Saccharicrinis fermentans DSM 9555 = JCM 21142: one gene and its partner. The protein of the gene in region 1 interacts with the protein of each later gene in a pairwise test. Links are inferred from orthologs where the notes say so. Each region holds a gene or a part of one and is shown on either strand. Other genes may lie near its edges.

Evidence for each region. Proteins that work in one complex are often made in the same cells at the same time.
Region 2: the proteins of rpe (region 1) and eno interact in binary tests that used the Escherichia coli proteins (3 or more experiments, as listed by UniProt). The link is inferred for Saccharicrinis fermentans DSM 9555 = JCM 21142 from one-to-one orthologs.

Annotation. Positions count from the first base shown.
Region 1 is NZ_KI912107.1:346,540-351,904, forward strand. The notes cover bases 1,488-4,366. They hold rpe (ribulose-phosphate 3-epimerase), read left to right. Parts: upstream 1,488-2,526; coding sequence 2,527-3,207; downstream 3,208-4,366. Other genes in these bases: CYTFE_RS0101630 (sigma-70 family RNA polymerase sigma factor), read left to right, coding at 1,514-2,377; CYTFE_RS28215 (GNAT family N-acetyltransferase), read right to left, coding at 3,297-3,776; CYTFE_RS28220 (hypothetical protein), read right to left, coding at 3,808-4,366. Also shown: transcription termination factor Rho, read right to left, coding at 1-1,187; more of CYTFE_RS28220, read right to left, coding at 4,367-4,419; CYTFE_RS0101645 (translocation/assembly module TamB domain-containing protein), read right to left, coding at 4,599-5,365. UniProt on the Escherichia coli protein: Catalyzes the reversible epimerization of D-ribulose 5-phosphate to D-xylulose 5-phosphate.
Region 2 is NZ_KI912107.1:3,674,514-3,678,682, forward strand. What follows is about bases 1,244-4,169. They hold eno (phosphopyruvate hydratase), read right to left. Parts: upstream 3,395-4,169; coding sequence 2,093-3,394; downstream 1,244-2,092. Other genes in these bases: CYTFE_RS0114905 (citrate (Si)-synthase), read right to left, coding at 1,244-1,607; rplQ (50S ribosomal protein L17), read right to left, coding at 3,505-4,023; CYTFE_RS0114925 (DNA-directed RNA polymerase subunit alpha), read right to left, coding at 4,056-4,169. Outside these bases: more of CYTFE_RS0114905, read right to left, coding at 303-1,243. UniProt on the Escherichia coli protein: Catalyzes the reversible conversion of 2-phosphoglycerate (2-PG) into phosphoenolpyruvate (PEP). It is essential for the degradation of carbohydrates via glycolysis.

The DNA.
Region 1 (5,365 bases):
GCTACTTTAACGTGACGCTCTGCGGGTTCGTCAAATGTAGACGAAATAACCTCTGCGTTTACACTACGTGCCATGTCTGTTACCTCTTCAGGACGTTCGTCCACCAAAAGGATGATCATGAAAACTTCAGGGTGGTTAGCCGCAATTGCGTTGGCAACCTCTTTTAATAATACAGTTTTACCCGTTTTAGGCTGGGCTACAATTAAACCACGTTGTCCTTTACCAATAGGAGCAAACATATCTACAATACGTGTAGATAAGCTTTCCTTACCATTTCCTGTTAACTTGAATTTCTCGTCAGGGAAGATGGGGGTCAGGTGATCAAAAGGAACACGGTCACGAACGATCTGTGGAGACCTACCGTTGATTTGTTCTACTTTGATCAGTGGGAAATATTTTTCACCTTCTTTGGGAGGACGAATGGTTCCTAGAACTGTATCCCCGGTTTTCAACCCAAATAATTTAATTTGTGATTGAGACACATAAATATCGTCGGGAGAGTTAAGGTAATTGTAGTCAGATGATCTTAAAAATCCATACCCATCTTGCATGATTTCCAATACACCGGATGCTGAGATAATACCATCAAAATCGAATGATTTATCTTGTTTATCCTGACGACGGTAACCGTTGTTGTCTTTTCCACCTCTTTGATCGCGGTTGTCATGAGGACGACGACGACCTCCATCTTCATTGTTTTGGCGATGTTGGCGACGGTTTTCAGGACTGTCCTTGGTCTTTTCTCGTGCTTCCTCATGTTTTTGAGCTTGGGCAGGAGCCTTCTGCTCTTTCTTAACTTCTTCAACTACTTTTTCTGCTGGTTTTTTATCCTGCGGCTTTTTATCCTGCGGTTTTTTATCCGCCTTGACCATTTTTTTCTCCGAAGGAGCTTCAGGTGTTTCAACAGCCTTTCGTTCCTTTGTTTCTGGTTTTGGTTTAGTTTCTGCCTCTACCTTAGTAGTAGTTGTTGCTTTTTGAACCTTTGGAGTACGTGCTCTCTTTACAGGTTTTTTTTCTGAAGGTTTTTCGCTTTGTTTCTTTTCTGAGGCTGCAATAGCCTGCTCATCAAGAATCTTATAGATTAAGTCTTGCTTTTTAAAAGAATCCACGCGTTTAATTTTTAGCCCCTTGGCAATTTCCTTCAATTCAGTAAGGAGCTTTTTATTCAATTCAAGAATATCGTACATAATTTTTACCAATAAATTCTCTTGGGGGAATTATTTAAATGAAATGAACTACTGTTCAACGTTGTTATATTGTTTTTACTTGATTTTTTGTATTCTGAAAGGCCAACTGATTCTATTTTTAAAGAATGATGCCTAGAAGATTTGATGCAAACTTAATCAATATGAACTAAATCGCAAAATTATTTTGATAATTTTCCTTTATCTGAATATTTTACACATTCATGTAAAGCTTGTAATTTTTATTCAATATGTAAAACTATAACTTACTTTTTTTGTTATATTTACCGTAAACATATTATACACAATACACCCTAAGCTATCTACTTATGCGACAACTTAAGATAACGAAACAGGTTACAAACAGAGAGACTCCTTCATTGGATAAGTACCTTCATGAGATAGGTAAGGTTAAATTAATAAGTGCTGAAGAAGAAGTCAAGCTGGCCAAAAAAATTAAACAGGGCGATCAATCTGCATTGGAGAAACTCATTAATTCAAACCTGCGATTTGTAGTTTCTGTTTCTAAACAATATCAAAACCAAGGTTTAAGTTTGCCGGATTTAATTAACGAGGGTAACCTGGGGTTGATAAAAGCAGCTCAGCGCTTTGATGAGACCCGTGGGTTTAAGTTTATTTCGTATGCCGTTTGGTGGATTCGTCAATCTATTCTGCAGGCATTGGCAGAGCAGGCTCGGATTGTTAGATTACCCTTGAATAAAATTGGTTCGATGAATAAGGTGAACAACACCTTTTCGAGGCTGGAGCAGGAGTATCAGCGAGAACCCACCTCTGAGGAGATCGCACAGGTGCTCAATCTGGCACCTAAAGAGGTGAAAGAGTCATTGAAGGCTATGAGCAAGCATATATCGATGGATGCACCCTTACGTAAGGATGAGGACAATAATATGTATGATACCTTGCTGTCTACAGATTCTGTGAGTCCGGATAATCAACTCTTATCAGATTCTTTACGGAGAGAGATAGATCGTTCGCTTTCAACTTTATCGGCTCGGGAGGCGGATATTATCAGGTTGTATTATGGACTGAATGGGGAGCCTCCATATTCGTTGGAGGAGATTGGAAATTTGTTTAATCTTACCCGAGAAAGAGTGCGACAAATAAAAGAAAAGGCCATAAAGCGATTGAAGCACACGTACCGGAGTAAAATACTGAGATCTTATTTGGGATAATCTTGTGCTTTTTTTCTTTCATTATTCCTTACTACTTTTGTGACGGGAAAAGAATAATGATATGATTGTACCGCGTTGATCGTTTTTTTACTTGGTATGCATATTGTTTCCATGAGACAGACGTTTGGTTCAATAGAAAATAAATTAAAATGAAGCACTTAATAGCCCCATCTTTATTGGCTGCCGATTTCAGCAAGATGGAATCGCAAATAGAAATTATTAATAGAAGTGAGGCAGATTGGCTTCATTTGGATATTATGGACGGTGTGTTTGTTCCTAATATATCCTTTGGTTTACCTGTGATTAAATCTTTACGTCCGCATATTGATAAACCTTTTGATGTGCATTTAATGATTGTGGATCCGGATAGGTATATTCGTGACTTTAAACTAGCAGGTGCTGATTTGTTGAATGTTCACTACGAGGCTTGTACGCATTTGTATCGTACCATTGATGCCATTAAAAAAGAAGGTATGCAAGTGGGAGTAACACTTAATCCCCATACGCCAGTTTTTCTATTGGAAGAAATTATCACAGAGGTCGATTTGGTGTTGTTGATGTCTGTTAATCCCGGGTTTGGTGGTCAAAAGTTTATTGAGAATACCTTTAAAAAACTGACGGATCTAAAAAGGCTTATTGAGAAAAAAGGAAGTAGAGCCCTTATTGAGGTTGATGGTGGGGTTACCGTGGCCAATGCCCAGCGCTTAATCAATGCTGGAGCTGATGTTTTGGTGGCTGGAAGTGCTGTTTTTAATGCGCCTGACCCCATTCAAGCGGTGAAGGAATTAAAGCATTTTTTACCGGAGCCGCCTTTGTCTGACCTAAGGTAATAGGGTTTCGGTCATAGAGAATAGGCATGCTTCTGCATCTATATTATACAAAAGAGCAAGATGATTGTCTATGACCGAAACCTATGAAATTAAAAAATCTTTTTATAACAGCGTTTACGCTTATGTTGGATATGTTCAAATGATTTCCACATTTGAATAGCCACATGGTTATCTTCCAGCATACCTGTCGTTTCTACAAATTTAATTCCGTCAGCATTGGCGGTTTCCCACAGATCATTCATCAATAAAGAAACGCCTCCCATCTTTTGCAATTCAGGTTTTACTCCTGTTAACATCAAATCCATTTCTTTGGGCTTGGCCAAGGCTTGTTTTATATACCACCATCCCAAGGGCCATAATTTCCCTTCTGCTTTCTGCAGTGCTTTAGACAAGGAAGGTAGTGCCACAAGGAATCCGGCCAATTGTTCATCTTTGTCGAGCATTACCTTTACGTAACGGGGGTTTACTGCCGGAAAAAATTTATCGATATAAAATTTAACCAATCTATCAGGCAATTTGAATGTCCCGAATAAACCGACAAAAGCCTCATTAAAAACCTTAAATATCATTTCTCGATAGGGTTCTAGTTCGCTGCTTTTCTTAAAGTTTAAGTGTTTTTAAACCATAGCGTTTCTTTATCATGGCAGCTACTTTAAAAGCTTTTTCGGGTAGTGCATCTGGAAAGGTGATTCTAAATTCCAGCCAATCACGTTCTTTGGTGTATCCGAGCTTTTCAATATGCTCCTTATAGTAGTCGAAATGATAATCGCTGGCCATGCAAGGTATTCTGTCGTGGCCTTCGATCAGCACGCCTGAATGATCTAGGTTGGAAAAACCCAAAGGTCCCATTACTCCTTCCATACCTTGAGATTTCAACCATTCTTCGGCTGTTTGGGTCAACTGCTTAACTACCTCATGGTCGTTGATAAATTCAATACGTGTAATTCGCCCAATTTTTCTTTGTATTTTCTCAATCCAAAGGTCATTAACAATTGCACCAATACGACCAACCACATTACCATTGCTATATGCCAACCAAAATTTGGCCTTACAAAAGTCATATGCAGGATTCTTCTCGGGCGTGATGGAACTTAGTTCGTCAGCCTTCATGGGAGGAACCCAGTATTTATTATTCTTATATAGTTGGTACGGGAAAGCAACAAACTTCTTTCTTTGACCTTGGTTTACGACTTCTTCAATTTTAATACTCATACCTAGCACTTGAATTTGTGCACGAAAATAACTAAAAAATACAATGTTTTGTACATTCCAACCATATGATATGTACTAATTTGAAAAATGATGGATTTTATGCGAAGTAACTGTTTGTTTAAGAGTGGGTTTGGTAGCAGTGTTGCTGTTGAGGTTATTGCTTTGATACAGGAGTGTGATTACTCTTCTTTTACCGTGTTTTGTTGATTCTTTCTTTGGTTTTCCTTTTCCTTTCGTCGGGGTCTAAACCAGTTCCAGTATTTGCGGATAAGTTCACCAACGGTATCGAATTCTTCTTGGTAGGATAGGCCTACTCCCTGGGTGGTAGGGGAGTTGTCAAAACTAAAATCATCATTGCTATGTGTATAGGCCTTTGCACGTAGACTGCCTGATTTGTTTAGTTTTACATCTAAATCAAAATCACCTACTATATTGCTTGAGTTGGGATTGATGGTACTTAGCTTGTCGTATTTTCCATATTCAACATTTCCGTTCAGGGTAACCCGGTCATTAAAAATCTGGGTTGATAGTGCTACTTCTATCTGCTCACTAGATATTTCATCTTCAGGACGGTAACTAATGCCCACGTCTACGTCATCGATCATTTGCGAAACCAGATTGCTCAGTTGACCGGATAATAGTTCGTAGGTGTATGTGTTAGCCGGACTGGCGCTATTGACTACACTTCCGCTGTAATTGGAAGTATTGTAACTTGGGGTATAGAATTTATTGAGAACCAATAGCGAAAGGACTTGTCTATTGAGTTCTTCGTTTGTACTAATGGCTTCTTGTATGATATTTTGTGTGCTTTGTTCCAGTGTTGGTGCACTTATGTTGAAATTAATTTTTGGCTGAGATAGACGCTCGCTCAATATAAGTTCGCAGTTAATGGGCACCCTGGTTGAAACATCGTTTTCTTCGCTATAAGCACTGGAAACGCTGGTGA
Region 2 (4,169 bases), 3.3 Mb from region 1 along the record:
ATGTCTTTATTATAATATTCCTTTTTAAAAAAAACATGAAGTAAAGACATAATGTTTATCATATTAATTCCAACAGGAATTAACCTACCTCTCTCCTTCCATTACCACCACTATGAGACAGACGTTTCTATAAAGAACAAGCCAACTAATTACAACTGAAAGAAACATTCGCAACACAAAAATAATAACTTATTTCCCCCCATAAAAAAGCTCCTCGTTTCCTGTACAACAAGGAGCCACATGGGGATTTCCAACACCCCTCTTTCATCAGTTATATATATTCGCTCACCTACAACAATCGCTTAGTCTACCTGATCAATAAACCACTGCAAATTTTGCGACTTAGGTCTTTCTATCGGCAATCCATAAAGTCGATCCCAGATAAGCTGTGTCAATACGCCCAATGCCCTTGAAACACCAAACAGAACCGTATAAATAGGGTATTCAGCAATACCATAGCTGGTGAGCAAGGATCCTGATATGGCATCCACATTAGGCCAGGGATTTTTAACTTTTCCGGTGGCTGTCAGTACTCCTGGAACCACATTATAGATTCTATTTACTAATTTAATATACGGTGCATCCGGAATATATTTATTAGCAAAATCAAGCTGTACCTGAAATCGAGGATCTGTTTTTCGAAGTACGGCATGCCCATAACCAGGTATCACCCTCCCTTTGCGAATGGTATCTTCGGCATAGGCCTTGATTTGCTCCTCACTAGGATCTTCACTGCCAATTTCACGTTTCAATTTATTTAACCAGTGCATTACATCCTGATTAGCCATGCCATGCAAGGGACCTGCCAAACCATTCATCCCTGCTGCGAAACTATAATATGGATTTGACAATGCAGAACCTACCAAGTGAGTGGCATGAGCCGACACATTGCCACCTTCATGATCAGAGTGAATTAACATATACAAACGCATCAAGCGCCTCAGCTCTTCACTATCGTGCCCCATCATGTGCGCTAAATTCCCAGCCCAGTCCAGACTTGGATCGGCCTGAATATGTCGCCCTTGATGAAAAACTCTTCGATAGATGTAAGCAGCAATGATAGGTAAACGTGCAATCAAATCCATAACACCTTCATAAGTAGGATCCCAATAATCCTTCTTGTCCATACCCACCAGATAAGCCTTACGGAATTGCGATTCTGTAGACATTGCTAATATAGCGGTATTAAACTGAATCATGGGATGTGCATCTTTAGGCAAAGCCTCAATCACATCATACACATGCGTTGGAATTCCCTGCGCTCGCAAGGCCCACTGTTCACTAATATACTTAACATCATCATCACTGGGAATTTCACCTGTTAACATTAAATAAAAAACGCCTTCAGGCAAAGGTTCCCCATCATCATGCATCTTAGGTAACTTTTCTTTTAGTTCTGGTATTGAATATCCACGAAAACGTATCCCCTCCTCTGGATCAAGCTTAGATGTACATGTCATTAAGCCAACAACGCCTTTCATACCAGTTAGCACCTGCCCCATAGTCACCTCTTGAATGACCTTATCTCCATGTTCTTTAACAAGCTCTCTTACTTTATTGGCCTTAGGTATAGCAACGTCTATTAGCTTCTGTTTTATATAGTCCATATGAATGATATTTGATGTTTGATAAATATACAAAATAATGAAACAAATGCATGAAGATCATGAGGCACTTGTTAACAATTTTTGCGATTGCGAATATAAAATAATTTAGTCCACCACGATATGAACAGACAGTTTTACAATTTGTTCGTAAATACATCCATCTAATTATAAACGAGTCAGTGCCAAAAGTTGGGTATAAATGTTGTTTATAGCTGTCGTGCAAATATTTTTATTGACCTGAACGAAAAGAACTTTACATCAACAACACCTCTAAATTGTCTTCTGAAATCCTTTACTTTTGTATTGCACCCGGGTGAAGTATTAGAACTTCGTCATGAGCGTTGAAATGCGTAATAGATTTTCTAAGGCATTTTCCGGGTTATAGTTTCTCGCCAACTTAAATTTTACGCTTCCATAATTGGGTAAAAAAAAGGCAAAAAAAAAGGTGCCATCAGGCACCTTTACAATTGATAATGGCAAAGCCATTAAGCTTTTTTTGCTTTTGCATAACCATAAATAGCACTAGCTCCCAATTCTTCTTCGATACGAAGCAATTGGTTGTATTTAGCCATACGGTCAGAACGGCTCAATGAACCCGTTTTAATTTGACCAGAGTTAGTAGCCACAGCGATATCAGCAATTGTTGAATCTTCAGTTTCACCTGAACGGTGAGAAGTAACAGAAGTATATCCCGCTCTGTGCGCCATTTCGATGGCATTTAAAGTCTCCGTTAAAGTACCAATTTGGTTTACTTTAATAAGGATTGAGTTAGCAGCACCCAATTCAATACCTTTTTTCAAATAATCCACATTGGTAACAAAAAGGTCATCACCCACTAACTGGCATTTATCACCGATTTTACTATTCAATGCAACCCATCCGTCCCAGTCATTTTCATCCATACCGTCTTCAATAGAATCGATAGGGAATTTTTCCACTAATTCAGCCAAGTAAGCAGCTTGCTCTTCAGAATTTCTTTTCACACCATTAGGTTCAAAGATGCTATAATCATAAACACCATCCTTAAAGAATTCAGAAGAGGCACAATCCATAGCAATAGACACATCACCACCATCTTCAGCGCGACCAGGTTTATAACCTGCATTTTTAATAGCAGTAAGGATACAGTCGATGGCTTCTTCAGTACCACCTAACATAGGAGCGAAACCACCTTCATCACCTACAGCAGTAGAAAGGCCTTTACCTTTAAGAACTTTAGCAAGTGCATGAAAAACCTCTGCACCCATACGCAATCCTTCTTTAAAAGTAGGAGCCCCAATAGGACGGATCATAAACTCTTGAAAAGCGATAGTAGCATCAGAGTGAGAACCTCCGTTAATAATGTTCATCATTGGAACAGGAAGCGTACAAGCATTTGTACCACCAATATAACGATAAAGAGGCATACCAAGGTATTCAGCAGCAGCTCTGGCTGTAGCTAAAGATACACCTAAGATAGCATTAGCACCTAGCTTACTTTTAGTTTTAGTACCATCCATTTCAAGCATTTTGCTATCAACACCAACTTGATCCAGTACGTTAAAACCGATTAATTCAGGAGCAATCACATCATTTACATTGGCAACCGCTTTTTGAACACCTTTTCCCAAGTAACGCCCTTTGTCACCGTCTCTAAGTTCGAGAGCTTCGTGCTCACCAGTAGACGCTCCCGAAGGAACAGCAGCACGACCAACAAAACCACTTTCTAGTGTTACTTCTACTTCGATAGTAGGATTTCCGCGTGAATCAAGAATTTCACGAGCATGAACATTTGAAATTTGTCCCATAATATTGACTTATTTAAAAATTGAGTTTACTTTTTTATAAAAAAAGGATAATAGCACGAGGCAATTATCCTTTATTTTATCATGAATACATGTATTTAACTACAAATTCACTATTCCTTCGCATTATTTTCATCTGAAGATGCTTCAGTAGATTTATCCTCAGCTTTAGGAGCGCTCTTAGCGTCTTCTTTTTCAGCAACAGTAGTTTCCACTGCAGCAGTTTCACCAGAAGATTTTTTACGACGTGTACGACGTGTTTTCTTCTCAGCAGCGGGCTTACTAGCAGACAACATACCTTCGTTGTAGTCTACAAGCTCGATATAACACATTTCTGCGTTATCACCGATACGGTTTCCCAATTTTAAGATACGGGTATAACCTCCTGGTCTTTCACCAATTTTAACCGCTACCTCTCTAAACAATTCAGAAACGGCTTCTTTATTTTTTAAGTAACTAAAAACAACTCTTCTTTGTGCAGTTGAATCATCTTTAGATTTAGTAATAAGCGGCTCAACGTACATACGCAATGCTTTAGCTTTCGCAACGGTGGTCTTAATTCTCTTATGCATAATAAGAGAGTTGGCCATATTTGCAAGCATTGCCTTACGGTGAGCGCTCTTTCTACCCAAGTGATTGAACTTTTTTCTATGTCTCATCGCAATTATTCCTTGTCTAATTTATACTTAGTAATATCCATACCAAAGGTTAAGTTCATCACCTGTAACAAATCATCAAGCTCTGTCAATGATTTTTTACCGAAGTTACGGAACTTCAA